Regions from separate parts of the Pseudomonas sp. MT3 genome, predicted to be linked through region 1. Evidence: predicted binding sites of a transcription regulator. Region 1 holds the regulator's gene; the other holds the start of a gene.
What was found. Region 1 encodes FliA, which starts transcription of late flagellar genes. Its sites were predicted from a motif close to CTAAAGTTTNNNNNNNNNNNGCCGNTAA; they were not measured.
Positions count from the first base shown of each region.

Region 1 (8,639 bases):
TGGAAGCCGAACTGCGCAAGACCCAGGCGCGCATCGCCGAGGCCAAGGCCGAACTGAGCGAGCCGGCCCGCATGAGCGAGGCCGTGCGCAAGGACCGTCAAATGTACGGCGCCGAAGCGCCGCGTCGCAGCGCTGCCGAAACCCTCGCCGAAACCATGACCGCACCGGCGGCCGCCAGCGTCGGCCAACAGGCGCTGGACGCCATGCGCTTCGAGCTCAACGGCCTGCGTGAACTGATCGAAGTGCAACTGGGCTCCATTGCCTGGAGCCAGTTGCAGAACCAGCGTCCGAAGCAGGCCAACCTGTGGCGTCGCCTGCAGCGTATGGGCCTGCCGGCGGACCTGTCGCGCAGCCTGCTGGAGAAAGTGGCCTCCATCGCCGAGCCGAAACAGGCCTGGCGCATGCTGCTGGCGCACCTGGCGCGCTCGATCAGCACCCCGGAAATCGACCTGCTGGAGCAGGGCGGAGTGGTCGCGCTGGTCGGTCCGGCAGGCATGGGCAAGACCACCACCCTGGCCAAGCTGGCCGCTCGCTACGTACTGAAGTACGGCGCGCAGAGCATCACCCTGGTGTCGATGGACAGCTTCCGCATCGGCGCGCAGGAGCAGATCAAGACCCTCGGCCGCATCCTCAACGTGCCGGTGACCCTGATCGATCCGGGCCAGTCGCTGATCCAGGCGATGGCGCCGCTGGCGCGCAAGCGCCTGGTGCTGATCGATACCGCCGGCCTGCCCGCCAACGATCCGGCGCTGCGCATGCAGCTCGAAGCGCTGGCTGCGCAGAGCCTGAACGTGAAGAATTACCTCGTGCTGGCCGCGACCAGCCAGAGCCAGGTGCTCAAGGCCGCCTGGCAGAACTATCGTTCGTGCGGCCTGGCCGGGTGCGTCCTGACCAAGCTGGACGAAGCCGGCAGCCTCGGCGAAGCTCTGGCTCTGGCTATCGGTCAGCGTCTCCCGGTAGCCTATCTGGCGGATGGTCCGCGGATTCCGGATGATCTGCAGGTGGCGCGCAGTCACCAGTTGGTCAGCCGCGCGGTGAGTCTGCAGGCGTCGGAAGAACCGAGCGAGGATGCGATGGCCGACATGTTCGCCGGCCTGTACCAGCAGCCGGTGCGTTGCGCCGGTTGAGCGAATTGAACGGCCCCGTGGTGGGGCGAAGGGCGGCCGACAGGGCCACCCGGCGATGCGGATGCTCTGGGAGACGATCCGCGAACGCCGGAAGCGGTAGAGCACCGCGGCCGGCAGGACCGCAGCGCCAGGGGGCGCGGCGGTCGAACGACGAGACAAGGTATTGATATGGGCATGCATCCTGTACAGGTAATCGCAGTCACCGGCGGCAAGGGTGGTGTCGGCAAGACCAATGTGTCGGTGAACCTGTCGCTGGCGCTGGCCGATCTGGGCCGTCGCGTCATGCTGCTGGACGCCGACCTGGGCCTGGCCAACGTCGACGTGCTGCTGGGCCTGACGCCCAAGCGCACGCTGGCCGACGTCATCGAAGGCGAATGCGACCTGCGCGACGTGATCCTCCAGGGCCCCGGCGGCGTGCGCATCGTCCCGGCGGCCTCCGGCACGCAGAGCATGGTGCACCTCACGCCGATGCAGCACGCCGGCCTGATCCAGGCCTTCAGCGACATCAGCGACAACATCGACGTGCTGGTGGTGGACACCGCCGCCGGCATCGGCGACTCGGTGGTGAGCTTCGTCCGCGCAGCGCAGGAAGTGCTGCTGGTCGTCTGTGATGAACCCACTTCCATCACCGACGCCTACGCTTTGATCAAGCTGCTCAACCGCGACTACGGCATGACCCGCTTCCGCGTACTGGCGAACATGGCGCACAGCCCCCAGGAGGGCCGCAACCTGTTCGCCAAGCTGACCAAGGTCACCGACCGCTTCCTCGACGTGGCGCTGCAGTACGTGGGCGCCATCCCGTACGACGAATCGGTGCGCAAGGCGGTGCAGAAGCAGCGTTCGGTGTATGAGGCGTTTCCGCGCAGCAAGGCTTCCCTGGCCTTCCGCGCGATAGCGCAGAAAGTCGACAGCTGGCCGCTGCCGGCCAATCCGCGAGGGCACCTGGAGTTCTTCGTCGAACGCCTGGTGCAGCATCCGACCACGGGTTCGGCCGTATGATGACGGCCTCCGGAGCGCGTATGTACAGCAAGGCGCAGGCGCAGAACTCCCAGGACCAACTGATCCAGCGGTACGCGCCGCTGGTCAAGCGTATCGCCTACCACCTGCTCGGCCGCCTGCCGGCCAGCGTGCAGGTGGAGGACCTGATGCAGGCCGGCATGATCGGCCTGCTGGAAGCCTCGAAGAAATACGACGCCGGCAAGGGCGCGAGCTTCGAAACCTATGCTGGCATCCGCATCCGTGGCGCCATGCTCGACGAGGTGCGCAAGGGCGACTGGGCCCCGCGTTCGGTGCATCGCAACACCCGCATGGTCAGTGATGCGATCCGCGCCGTCGAGGCCAGAACCGGTCGTGACGCTAAAGATCAGGAAGTTGCTGCCGAACTCAATATGAGTCTCGAAGATTATTACGGCATCCTCAGCGACACCCAGGGCAGCCGGCTGTACAGCTTCGACGATCTGCTGCAGGACGGCGAGCAGGGCAGCGGCCTGGCCGAAGATGCTTCGCACCAGGGCAACGAGCCCGCCCACGGTCTGGAAGACGAACGCTTCCAGGCGGCGCTCGCCGACGCCATCACCAAGCTGCCCGAACGCGAGCGGCTGGTGCTGGCGCTGTACTACGACGAGGAACTGAACCTCAAGGAGATCGGCGAAGTGCTGGGCGTCAGCGAATCCCGGGTCAGCCAGTTGCACAGCCAGTGCGCCGCGCGCCTGCGGGCACGCCTGGCGGAGTGGCGAGCGCACTGAGCTTCGGGTAGTTTCGCGTCGGATTTTTCTTGCGAGAAAGCCTCAGGTCTTGAGTTTTCTCCTGGGCGCCGTCCCTTTGACGCCGCCCACACGGGATGAGCGCACGCCGCTCAATGAATTGACGGTACGCCCGCCAGGACGTGCCTGGTATCGATGGAGGTCGGTTTGGACAAGAATATGAAAATTCTCATCGTGGACGATTTTTCCACGATGAGGCGCATCATCAAGAACCTCCTGCGGGACCTGGGGTTCACCAACACCGCGGAGGCCGACGACGGCACCACCGCGCTGCCGATGCTGCACAGCGGCAATTTCGACTTCCTCGTCACCGACTGGAACATGCCCGGCATGACCGGCATCGACCTGCTGCGCGCGGTGCGCGCCGACGAGCGCCTGAAGCACCTGCCGGTGCTGATGGTCACCGCCGAGGCCAAGCGCGACCAGATCATCGAAGCGGCCCAGGCCGGGGTCAACGGCTATGTGGTCAAGCCTTTCACCGCTCAGGTGCTGAAAGAAAAGATCGAGAAGATTTTCGAGCGGGTCGGCAGCTAGTAGGGTCTGTTGATGTTTCGCCGCTTGCGCCGAAACACCAACAGCCCCTCGCATCAAGAGGGCGTCATGGATCTCGTCAACGAATCCGCGGGTGACTTCGAGTCGACCCTGAAAAAACACGCGCGCGAATTGGTCGATTGCCTGGAGCAGGGTGATGTGCAGACCGCCGTGCAACTGATCTCCGAGCTCAACCAGGCGCGCGATCGCGGGCTCTACCAGGAAGTCGGCAAGCTCACCCGCGAGCTGCACAACGCCATCGTCAACTTCCAGATCGATCCCAGTTCCCCGCGCGCCCAGGAAGTCTCGCAGATCGCCGACGCCACCGACCGCCTGTCCTACGTGGTGACGATGACCGAGAAAGCGGCCAACCGCACCATGGACCTGGTGGAAGAGTGCACCCCGGTGGTGATGCACATCGAGACCCAGGCCAAGGCGCTGCAGGAAGACTGGTCGCGCTTCATGCGTCGCGAGCTGGGCCCCGACGCCTTCCGCGACCTGGCCAAGCGCGTCGAGCAGTTCCTCTACATCAGCGCCCAGGACAGCCGCAAGCTCTCCGCGCACCTCAACGACATCCTCCTCGCACAGGACTTCCAGGACCTCACCGGGCAGGTGATCAAGCGCGTCACCAGGCTGGTCACCGAGGTCGAGGCGAACCTGGTCAAGCTGGTCTGGATGGCCGGCCAGGTGGACCGTTACGCGGGCATCGAGCACGACCACGACGGCATGCGCGACGCGGTGGAAAAAGAAAGATCGTCCAAGGGTGAAGGTCCGCAGATCGCTGCCGATACAAGAAAGGACGTCGTATCCGGTCAGGACGATGTCGACGATCTGTTGTCCAGCCTTGGTTTTTAAGCGTCCGCTGACGCTGTAGAGGGAGCACCGAATGAGCTTCGACGCCGATGACGAGATCCTCCAGGACTTCCTGGTGGAGGCCGGCGAGATCCTCGAGCAACTGTCCGAGCAACTGGTCGAGCTGGAAAGCCGACCCGATGACATGGACCTGCTCAATGCGATTTTCCGTGGGTTCCACACCGTCAAGGGCGGCGCGGGCTTTCTCCAGCTGAACGCGCTGGTGGAGTGCTGCCACATCGCCGAGAACGTGTTCGACATCCTGCGCAAGGGCGAGCGCCGCGTGGATGCCGAACTGATGGACGTGGTCCTGCAGGCGCTGGACACCGTCAACGTCATGTTCCAGCAAGTGCGCGATGCGCAAGAGCCGACCCCGGCCACGCCTGAGCTGCTGGCGGCGCTGTCGCGCCTGGCCGAGCCGGGGGCCGCTCCCGCCGAAACTCCCGCTGCGGTCGTTGCCGAGCCTGTCGTTGAAGAAGCCCCGGCCGCTGCGGCCGCGTATGGCGACATCACCGACGCCGAGTTCGAACAGCTGATGGATGCCCTCGAGCCTGCCGCAGAAGCCCCTGCCGCGCCGGTTGGCAGCGGTGGCGACGACATCACCGACGACGAATTCGAAGCACTGCTCGACCAGTTGCACGGCAAGGGCCAGTTCAGCGCTGCTGCCAAGGAACCCGTCAGCGCGGCTCCGGCACCGGTTGCCGAGGCGCCCGCCGCCGGTGCTGGCGACGAGATCAGCGACGACGAGTTCGAAGCGCTGCTCGACCAGCTGCACGGCAAGGGCCAGTTCACCGGCGCGAAGGAAGAAGCCGCCGCTCCCGTCGAGGCTGCTGCTGCCGAGGTCAAGCCCGAGGAAGCTCCGGCTGCCGGTGGCGACGACAACATCACCGACGACGAATTCGAGAAGCTGCTCGACGAGCTGCACGGCAAGGGCCAGTTCACTGGCGCGAAGGAAGAGCCGGTCGCAGCTGCACCATCCAATGCACAGCCCAAAGCGGCTGCTGCACCTGCGCCCAAGCCCGCTGCCGCTCCGGCGCCGGCCGCTGCCGCCAAGCCTGCTGCGGCCAAGCCCGCCGCTGCCGCTGCAGAGAAACCGGCCAACGAAGCGGAAACCACCGTGCGCGTGGACACCGCGCGCCTGGACGAGATCATGAACATGGTCGGCGAACTGGTGCTGGTGCGTAACCGCCTGGTGCGCCTGGGCGCCAACAGCGGCGACGAGGCGATGGCCAAGGCCGTCTCCAACCTCGATGTGGTCACCGCTGACTTGCAGTCAGCGGTCATGAAGACCCGCATGCAGCCGATCAAGAAGGTCTTCGGGCGCTTCCCGCGCCAGGTCCGCGACCTGGCTCGCAGCCTGAAGAAAGAGATCAACCTGGAACTGATCGGCGAAGAGACCGACCTCGACAAGAACCTGGTCGAGGCCCTGGCCGACCCGTTGGTGCACCTGGTGCGCAACGCCGTGGACCACGGCATCGAAGGCCCCGACGAGCGCGAGGCCGCCGGCAAGTCGCGTTCGGGCAAGGTGGTGCTGTCCGCCGAGCAGGAAGGCGACCACATCCTGTTGTCGATCTCCGACGACGGCAAGGGCATGGACCCGGACGTGCTGCGCGCCAAGGCCGTGGAGAAGGGCCTGCTGGACAAGGATGCGGCCGATCGCCTGTCCGAGTCCGACTGCTACAACCTGATCTTCGCCCCGGGCTTCTCGACCAAGACCGAGATCTCCGACGTCTCCGGCCGTGGTGTCGGCATGGACGTGGTGAAGACCAAGATTTCCCAGCTCAACGGCATCATCAACATCTACTCGACCAAGGGCCAGGGCTCGAAGATCGTCATCAAGGTCCCGCTGACCCTGGCGATCATGCCGACCCTGATGGTGATGCTGGGCAACCAGGCCTTCGCCTTCCCGCTGGTCAACGTCAACGAGATATTCCACCTCGACCTGTCGAACACCAACGTGGTCGACGGCCAGGAAGTGGTGATCGTCCGCGACAAGGCCCTGCCGTTGTTCTACCTCAAGCGCTGGCTGGTGCCGGGCGCGCAGTATGACGAGCCGGGCGAGGGCCATGTGGTGATCCTCTCCGTGGGCACCCAGCGCATCGGCTTCGTGGTCGACCAACTGGTGGGCCAGGAAGAGGTGGTGATCAAGCCGCTGGGCAAGATGCTGCAGGGCACGCCGGGCATGGCCGGGGCCACCATCACCGGGGACGGGCGCATCGCGCTGATCCTCGATGTGCCGAGCATGCTCAAGCGCTACGCGCGGCGTATCTGATTCTTGCGCGTGTGGGGGCGCCCGCGCGCGTGGCAAGGCTTCATTCAGGAGTGTCTATGGCTGTCAAAGTCCTGGTGGTGGACGATTCGGGATTCTTCCGTCGCCGTGTCTCGGAGATCCTCTCCGCCGATCCGCAGATCCAGGTGGTCGGCACGGCCACCAATGGCCGCGAGGCGATCGACCAGGTGCTGGCGCTCAAGCCCGACGTGATCACCATGGACTACGAGATGCCGCTGATGGACGGCATCACCGCCGTGCGGACCATCATGCAGCGCTGCCCGACGCCGGTGCTGATGTTCTCCTCGCTGACCCACGAGGGCGCGCGGGTGACCCTGGACGCGCTGGATGCCGGCGCGGTGGACTACCTGCCGAAGAACTTCGAGGACATCTCGCGCAACCCGGACAAGGTCCGCCAACTGCTGTGCGAGAAGGTCCATACCATTGCCAAGAGCAATCGCCGCTTCGCCGCCTACGCCTCCTACTCCGGTAGCGCTTCGGCTTCCGCGCCCGCCGCCGGCGGTACCCCGCGCCAGGCCGCGACGGCCCCCTCCGGCGGCCAGGCGCCCGCCGCTCCCGCGCCGGCGACCTCCGCCGCCCCAAAGCGTAAGGCCTACCGGCTGGTGGCCATCGGTACGTCCACCGGTGGGCCGGTGGCGCTGCAGCGGGTCCTGACCCAGTTGCCCGCCAATTTTCCCGCGCCGCTGGTGCTGGTCCAGCACATGCCGGCGGCCTTCACCAAGGCCTTCGCCGAGCGCCTGGACAAACTGTGCAGGATCACCGTCAAGGAAGCCGAGGACGGCGACCTGCTGCGCCCCGGCGTGGCCCTGCTGGCCCCCGGCGGCAAGCAGATGATGGTCGACGCCCGTGGCGCGATCCGCATCCTGCCCGGTGACGAGCGCCTGAACTACAAGCCCTGCGTCGACGTGACCTTCGGTTCCGCGTCCAAGGCCTACGGCGACAAAGTGCTGGCGGTGGTCCTCACCGGCATGGGCGCCGATGGCCGCGAAGGTGCGCGCATGCTCAAGCAGGGCGGTGCCCAGGTGTGGGCGCAGGATGAAGCCAGCTGCGTGATCTACGGCATGCCGATGGCGATCGCCAAGGCGGGCCTGGCCGACGCGGTGTACAGCCTGGACGACATCGGCCGCCACCTCACCGAGGCCTGCGGCTGATGGATGTGCTCAGCCTGGTCGGCCTGATCCTCGCGCTGGTCGCCATCATCGGCGGCAACTTCCTCGAGGGCGGGCATGTCGGCGCGCTGGCCAACGGCCCGGCGGCGCTGATCGTGGTCGGTGGCACCCTGGCCGCCGCGCTGCTGCAGACCCCGGTGGCGGTGCTCAAGCGTTCGCTGCACATGCTGCGCTGGATCATCCTGCCGCCCAGAGTGGACCTGGTCGGCGGCATCGGCCACGTGGTCGGCTGGAGCATGACCGCGCGCAAGGAAGGCCTGCTGGGCCTGGAAGGCGTCGCCGACGCCGAGCGCGATCCTTACGCGCGCAAGGGCCTGCAATTGCTGGTGGACGGCGCCGAGCCGGAAGCCATCCGCAGCATTCTCGAAGTCGACCTGTACAACCAGGAAAGCCGCGATCTGGCGGCGGCCAAGGTGTTCGAAAGCATGGGCGGCTACTCGCCGACCATCGGCATCATTGGCGCGGTCATGGGCCTGATCCACGTGATGGGCAACCTCGCCGACCCCAGCCAGCTGGGCAATGGCATCGCCGTGGCCTTCGTTGCCACCATCTACGGCGTGGGCCTGGCCAACCTGTTGCTATTGCCGGTGGGCAACAAGCTCAAGAGCATCGTGCTGCGCCAGTCCTGCTACCGCGAAATGCTGATGGAGGGCCTGCTGTCCATCGCCGAGGGTGAGAACCCGCGCTCCATCGAATTGAAGCTGCAAGGCTTCGTCGGCTGAGGAGGGGACATCAATGCCTCGCCGTCGCCGCCACGAGGAGCACGAGAATCACGAACGCTGGCTGGTGTCCTACGCGGACTTCATCACCCTGCTGTTCGCCTTCTTCGTGGTGATGTACTCGATCTCCTCGATCAACGAGGGCAAGTACAAGATCCTCTCGGAAACCCTGACCGGCGTGTTCAACC
Region 1 is NZ_JBTVPY010000004.1:86,522-95,160, forward strand. It holds gene flhF (flagellar biosynthesis protein FlhF) at 1-1,127, shown strand, start outside; gene fleN (flagellar synthesis regulator FleN) at 1,296-2,126, shown strand; gene fliA (RNA polymerase sigma factor FliA) at 2,123-2,872, shown strand; gene ACYCAX_RS05570 (chemotaxis response regulator CheY) at 3,050-3,424, shown strand; gene ACYCAX_RS05575 (protein phosphatase CheZ) at 3,491-4,276, shown strand; gene ACYCAX_RS05580 (chemotaxis protein CheA) at 4,308-6,545, shown strand; gene ACYCAX_RS05585 (protein-glutamate methylesterase/protein-glutamine glutaminase) at 6,602-7,714, shown strand; gene ACYCAX_RS05590 (flagellar motor protein) at 7,714-8,454, shown strand; gene motD (flagellar motor protein MotD) at 8,468-8,639, shown strand, end outside.

Region 2 (7,490 bases), on a different contig from region 1:
CCTTGTACTGGATGGTGATGTTGTCGTTGTCGCCGTTGGGTACCGGGATGGGAAACTCGCCGCCGGCGAGGAACGAGGCACTCTGCCCACTGGTCGCCACCAGGCTCGGCCGCGCCAGGGTGTAGGCGAAGCCGCTGCCCTCCAGGGCGTTGATGAAGCCCAGCCATTTGCTGCTGCCGCCGCCCCAGATGATGTTGAAGCCGCTGTTGGCCGTGCCGAACCTGCCGCCCAGGTTGCCTGCGCTGTCGAGCTCCAGGCCGCCCAGGCTGCCCGGCGACCCGAGCACGAAGGTATTGGAGCCCCTGCGCACCAGCGACGTACTGGCCTGCTTGAGCTTGCTGCGGCTGACTTCGACGAAACGGATGTCGGTCTGCACCTGGTTGGACAGGCCGGCGGCGAGGTTGCCCGGCAGACCGCCGGCATCGGCAATCGCCCGCGCGCCGACCCGCACCACGCTGCTCATGGGTTTGTCGCTGCAGCCGGTCCAGATCAGCAGGCTGGTCAGGCCCTCGGCCTTGCCGGTAACGAGAAAGTCACGCTTGTCGATCACCTGCACATCGGCGATGTTCGGATCGCCGATGGCCAGGCGTTTGATCGGTACCGGCAGTTGCTGGTCGAGCTGGGCGCCCTGCTCGACGTCAAGGTTCAACGGCTGACCGGCGAATCCGGCGCAGGCGCTCGGCACCGCCTGTGCGGCGGAGTGGACGGCACAGGCCAGAAGCGCGGCCAGCGACAGAACGAAGCGCTTGGACATCGATGCACTCCTTGCTCAATGTGCTTCACGGGTAACGGTGGTGCCGCGGTAGACCACGACGCCCGGACTCACCGCCGGCGCCGAGACCTGGCGCACGACCGGCGCGGAGCGGGCCTTGCCGAGCAACTGTTCGAGGGTGATCGGCTGGCTGCCGGAGGCATTCAGCGACGCCTGGATGTAGCGCCCCTGCTGCTCCTTCTCGTAGAGATTCTCGTCCTTGCTGCGTACCGCCAGGCGCAACGAGCCCGCCTGGCTGGCCAGCATCAGCCGGGAAGCGGATTCGGCCGGCACGGCCAGTACGGCGGTGCGGGGCGGGCGCGGTGTCTTGTCCTTCGACTCGGCGCCGCTGCGCGCCTGGCCATCGCTGGCGACGGCGATCTGCTCGCCATAGGTGAGGACGCGCACGCCGGGCAGCACCACCTGGGCACTCACCACACGCTCGGCGTTCCGCTGGTCCTGGACGAAGAGCATGACGTCGACGTAATCGCCGGGGAGCACGAAGCCGCCGCCGCCAATCACCTCGTCCACCGCAATGGCCATAGCCCGCTCGTCCGGGCGGATGGTCCGCGCCAGGGGGCCGCCCGGCTCCAGCAGGGCCCCGGAAAGAATGCTGCCGGCCGGCACCGCGACCCAGACCCGCTGGCCGATCAGCGCCTCGGGCTTGGGATAGCTGCCCGCCGGGGCGGTATGCAGCATCTCGATGGCGAGGTCATCGTTGCCCATCACCGTCAACGCCGGGAGGTCGCGGCGAGCCACCACCACGGGCGTGCGCTGCAGCTTGTCCGCCTCGGCCATCGCCGCCGGCGCAACGTCCTTCACCGCGCCAGCGACGGGCGCCGCCGACTTGCCCACCGACAATCCCAGATAACCCACGACACCTGCACACAACAACAACAGCCCGGCGAAAACCATCAGCACCTTGCTATTCATGTCCACATCCTTGGCGTTATCGGGATGAGTGAACCTGGCGGTCCACTGGCTGATCGGAAGTCACGACACCGGCCGTTGCCGAGATACGTCCTTCAGACCTTTATTGTTGTTTCGACCCGACGAGGCGGTTCGATAAGAACCTTTCCTCATAATTGGTTCCTGCTTGTTCCAAAGCAGAATTTAGTAGCTGCGGTAATAGCGTCAAATACCGACGAGAAATTTCCAATCCTCAGATAGTTCTACTTCGCCATGACTATAACTTTAGTATTAGCGCTATTTGATCAATTGCATTCCGCCATACGACGCCTAGCCTGACGGTGAAGTCGGGGCGCCGCCCCGGTGGTCTGTGCAAGGAGCAACCGCGATGAATCTGAGTATCAAAGACCTGTCTCTGAAGTTGTATTGCAAGGCCAAGGCATTCGCTTTTGACAGAGAGGGTGCGACCGCCATCGAATATGCTGTCATCGCCGGATTGATCGCGGTAGTCATGATCGCAGCAGTTAAAGTAATCGGTGGCGATGTCAACAGCATCTTCGAAAACGCCCACACCAAACTGACCACACCCTGAAATTTATACTCCAGAGTGCTTACCCATATTCCCGCGAATAGTCGCGGGAATATTTCTTTGCGTTCCTGAAAAAACTCCACAACCTTCCTAAAGTTCTGCCGCACATGGCCGATACATCCTGCCTACCCCTTCGTTCCACCTGCAGGATGCTTTACCGATGCTTCGTTCGCTGTCCTTCGCCAAGAAGATCCTTCTGGCGGCCTCCCTCGTGGTCATCTTCGCCTTCGCCTGCTTCATCCTCTTCAACGACTTCCGTCAACGTGAAGCGATCCACGCCGATACCGACGCCTACCTGAGCGAACTCGGCAGCCTCACCGCCAGCAATATCCAGAGCTGGCTGGAGGGTCGCATCCAACTGGTGGAAAGCGAAGCCGCGCAACTGGCAGACCAGGAACCGACACCCGAGCGCATCCAGCACGTGCTGGAACAGGCGGTATTCCAGAAGAACTTCGAATCGGTCTACCTCGGCGAAGCCGCCAGCGGCGTGTTCACCATGCGCCCCTTCTCGCCGATGCCCGATGGCTACGACCCACGCACCCGCGGCTGGTACAAGGACGCCGTGGCCGCCGGCCGCCTGATCGTCACCGAGCCCTTCCTCGACGCCGGCACCGGCGAGCAGATCCTCGCCATGTCCATGCCGGTGATGCGCAACGGTCAACTGGTCGGCGTCGCCGCCGGCGACATGAAGCTGGAAACCATCACCGCCATCATCAACTCCCTGAAGTTCGACGGTGATGGTTATGCCTTCCTGGTCAGCGATGCCGGCAAGATCCTGCTGCACCCGGACAGCCAGTCGATCTTCAAGAGCCTGGCCGACATCTACCCGCAGGGTGCCCCGAAGGTGCAGGCCGGCGTGCAGGAAGTCAGCCTCGACGGCAAGGACCAACTGGTGTCCATGACTCCGGTGAAAGGCCTGCCAGGCGTGACCTGGTACGTCGCCCTGGTGCTGGACAAGGACGCCGCCTACGCCATGCTCAGCGACTTCCGTACCTCGGCCATCATCGCCACGGTCATCGCCATCGTCGCCATCCTGTTCCTGCTGGGCATGCTGATCCGCGTGCTGATGGCCCCGCTGACCGACATGGGCCGCGCCATGCAGGATATCGCCCAAGGCGACGGCGACCTCACCCAGCGCCTGAAAGTCGCCAGCAACGACGAGTTCGGCGTGCTGGCCAACGCCTTCAACCGCTTCGTCGAGCGCATCCACGAGTCGATCCGCGAAGTAGCCTCCACCGCACGCAACCTGCATGACGTCTCGCAACTGGTGGTCAACGCCTCCAACTCGTCCATGAGCAACTCCGACGAGCAGGCCAACCGCACCAACAGCGTCGCCGCGGCGATCAACGAACTGGGCGCCGCCGCCCAGGAAATCGCCCGCAACGCCGCCGATGCCTCGCACCACGCCACCGATGCCTCGCACCAGGCCGGCGACGGCCGCCAGGTGGTCGAGCAGACCATCAGCGCGATGAACCAGCTCTCCGACAAGATCAGCTCGGCCTGCGCCAACATCGAGGCGCTGAACAGCCGCACGGTGAACATCGGGCAGATTCTGGAGGTGATCAAAGGCATCTCCGAGCAGACCAACCTGCTGGCCCTCAACGCCGCCATCGAAGCGGCCCGCGCCGGCGAGGCCGGTCGTGGTTTCGCCGTGGTGGCGGACGAAGTGCGTAACCTCGCCCACCGCGCCCAGGAGTCGGCGCAGCAGATCCAGAAGATGATCGAGGAGCTGCAGGTCGGCGCCCGCGAAGCCGTGGACACCATGACCGAGAGCCAGCGCTACAGCCTGGAAAGCGTGGAGATCGCCAACCGCGCCGGCGAGCGCCTGGCCAGCGTCACCCACCGCATCGGCGAGATCGACTCGATGAACCAGTCCGTGGCCACCGCCACCGAGGAACAGACCGCCGTGGTCGACTCGCTGAACATGGACATCACCGAGATCAACACCCTGAACCAGGAAGGCGTGGAAAACCTCCAGGCCACCCTGCGCGCCTGCGCCGACCTGGAAAACCAGGCCGGCCGTCTGCGCCAGCTGGTGGACAGCTTCCGCATCTGATTCCGACGGAAACGAAAAGGCGCCTTTCGGCGCCTTTTTTGTTCGCGAGCAAGCTCGCTCCTACGAGGTTCAACCTGAGCTGTAGGAGCGAGCTTGCTCGCGAACCGCCCAGCGCCAATGCCGCCAGTAAATCCGCTCTCGCAGGAACGATGGGGGCGCCCAGCCCTACCGTTCGTCCCCCTGTCTCAAGCTTTTCCCCGGCGTGCCGACAGCAAAGATGAAGGTCCGCGAGAACAACGAAACCAGGCGGACCCGATATCACCGCCGGCACATGGGAGTGCCGGCCCCGCTCGCCCGGCTACCCGCCGAGCCGGCTTCGTCCGTTCCGTATCACCACACGGGCGGGCGCACCCTGGCGACATCGGACCTGTCGCCCGGCCCCACGCCGTTCTGGCATCCCACTACCTCCGGACTCGACGCAGCATGATCAAGAGCCTGAAATTCAGCCATAAGATCCTCCTGGCCGCCTCGCTTGTGGTTTTCTCCGCGTTCACCCTCTTCACCTTCTACAACGACTACCTGCAGCGCAACGCGATCCGCGACGATCTCGAAGACTACCTGCGGGAAATGGGCGAAGTGACCGCCAGCAATATCCAGAACTGGCTGAGCGGCCGGCTGCTGCTGATCGAAAGCACCGCCCAGACCCTCGCCCGCGACAGCGCTCCCGAACAGCTCGCCGGGCTGCTGGAACAGGACACCCTGCGCAAGACCTTCAACTACACCTACCTGGGGCAGCAGGACGGCACCTTCACCATGCGGCCGAACGATGCCATGCCCGACGGCTACGACCCACGCACCCGGCCCTGGTACAAGGACGCCCTGGCCGCCGGCGGCACGACCCTGACCGAGCCTTACATCGATGCGGCGACCCAGCAACTGGTCATCACCATCGCCACCCCGGCCCGCGCCGACGGCAAGGCCCTCGGCGTAGTGGGCGGCGACCTGGGCCTGCAAACCCTGGTGCAGATCATCAACTCGCTGGACTTCAGCGGCATGGGCTACGCCTTCCTGGTCAGCGGCGACGGCAAGATCCTCGTGCACCCGGACAAGAGCCTGGTGATGAAGACCCTGGCCGATATCTACCCGCAAAATACCCCGAAGATCGGCGGCGGCTTCAGCGAAGCCGAACTCAACGGCCAGACCCGCATCCTCAGCTTCACCCAGGTGAAGGGGCTGTCGTCGGTGAACTGGTACATCGGCCTGTCCATCGACAAGGGCGCCGCCTACTCCATGCTGAGCAAGTTCCGCACCTCGGCCATCGTCGCGGCGGCCATCGCCATCGTCGCCATCCTGTTCCTGCTGGGCATGCTGATCCGCGTACTGATGGCCCCGCTGACCGACATGGGCCGCGCCATGCAGGATATCGCCCAGGGCGACGGCGACCTCACCCAGCGCCTGAAAGTCGCCAGCAACGACGAGTTCGGCGTGCTGGCCAACGCCTTCAACCGCTTCGTCGAGCGCATCCACGAGTCGATCCGCGAAGTGGCCTCCACCGCGCGCAACCTGCATGACGTCTCGCAACTGGTGGTCAACGCCTCCAACTCGTCCATGAGCAACTCCGACGAGCAGGCCAACCGCACCAACAGCGTCGCCGCGGCGATCAACGAACTGGGCGCCGCCGCCCAGGAAATCGCCCGCAATGCCGCCGATGCCTCGCACCATGCCACCGATGCCTCGCACCAGGCCGGCGACGGCCGCCAGGTGGTCGAGCAGACCATCAGCGCGATGAACCAGCTCTCCGACAAGATCAGCTCGGCCTGCGCCAACATCGAGGCGCTGAACAGCCGCACGGTAAACATCGGCCAGATTCTGGAGGTGATCAAAGGCATCTCCGAGCAGACCAACCTGCTGGCCCTCAACGCCGCCATCGAAGCGGCCCGCGCCGGCGAGGCCGGTCGCGGCTTCGCCGTGGTGGCCGACGAGGTGCGCAACCTCGCCCACCGCGCCCAGGAGTCGGCTCAGCAGATCCAGAAGATGATCGAGGAGCTGCAGGTCGGCGCCCGCGAAGCCGTGGACACCATGACCGAGAGCCAGCGCTACAGCCTGGAAAGCGTGGAGATCGCCAACCGCGCCGGCGAACGTCTGGCCAGCGTCACCCACCGCATCGGCGAGATCGACTCGATGAACCAGTCGGTCGCCACCGCCACCGAGGAGCAGACCGCCGTGGTCGACTCGCTGAACATGGACATCACCGAAATCAACACCCTGAACCAGGAGGGCGTGGAAAACCTCCAGGCCACCCTGCGCGCCTGCGCCGACCTGGAGAACCAGGCCGGACGGCTGCGGCAGTTGGTGGACAGTTTCCGTATCTGATCGGTACGGACATGAAAAAGGCGCCTTCGGGCGCCTTTTTGTTGTTCGCGAGCCAGCTCGCTCCTACAGGCCCAGCGAGCCTTGTAGCTCGCGAACCAACCCATCAACGCCGCTTGCTGCCGCCCAGCAGCGCGCCCATCAATCCGCGCACCAGTTGCCGGCCAATCTGGTTGGCCGCCTGACGCACCACGGTCTTCGCCGTCTGGCTGGCCAGGGTCCCCAGCAGTTCGCCGGCCAACCCGCCGAGGTCACTACCGATGCCCTTCTCCTCCGGCTTGGACTCCGTCGGCGCCATCTTGTCGTCAGCGCGGCCGGTCAGGCGTTCATAGGCCGACTCGCGGTCGATCGGCTGGTCATAACGGCCAGCCAGCGGCGAGCGGCGGACGATCTCGGCCCGCTCGGCGTCGGTCAGCGGGCCGATGCGCGATTGCGGCGGCGCCACGGCGACGCGCTGGACCATCGCCGGCGTGCCCTTCTCCTCCAGCGTGCCCACCAACGCCTCGCCGATGCCCAGCTCGGTCAGCACCTTGAGGGTGTCGAACGCCGGGTTCGGGCGGAAGCCGTCAGCCACCGCGCGCAGCGACTTCTGCTCCTTGGCGGTGAACGCGCGCAGGCCGTGCTGGACGCGCAGGCCAAGCTGCGCCAGAACGTCGTCGGGCAGGTCGCTCGGCGACTGGGTGACGAAGTACACGCCCACCCCCTTGGAACGGATCAGCCGCACCACTTGCTCCAGGCGGTCCTGCAGTGCCTTGGGCGTGCCGTTGAACAGCAGGTGCGCTTCGTCGAAGAACAGCGCAAGGAGCGGCTTGTCGGCATCGCCACGCTCGGGCAGTTGCTCGAACAGCTCCGCCAGCAGCCAGAGCAGGAAGGTG
Region 2 is NZ_JBTVPY010000007.1:161,251-168,740, reverse strand. It holds gene ACYCAX_RS09695 (type II and III secretion system protein family protein) at 1-754, opposite strand, end outside; gene cpaB (Flp pilus assembly protein CpaB) at 770-1,684, opposite strand; gene ACYCAX_RS09685 (Flp family type IVb pilin) at 2,061-2,252, shown strand; gene ACYCAX_RS09680 (methyl-accepting chemotaxis protein) at 2,410-4,305, shown strand; gene ACYCAX_RS09675 (methyl-accepting chemotaxis protein) at 4,729-6,618, shown strand; gene ACYCAX_RS09670 (helicase HerA-like domain-containing protein) at 6,722-7,490, opposite strand, start outside.
Region 2: ACYCAX_RS09675 (methyl-accepting chemotaxis protein) is a predicted target of FliA. The motif match lies at 4,490-4,517, and genes of this name have one in related genera.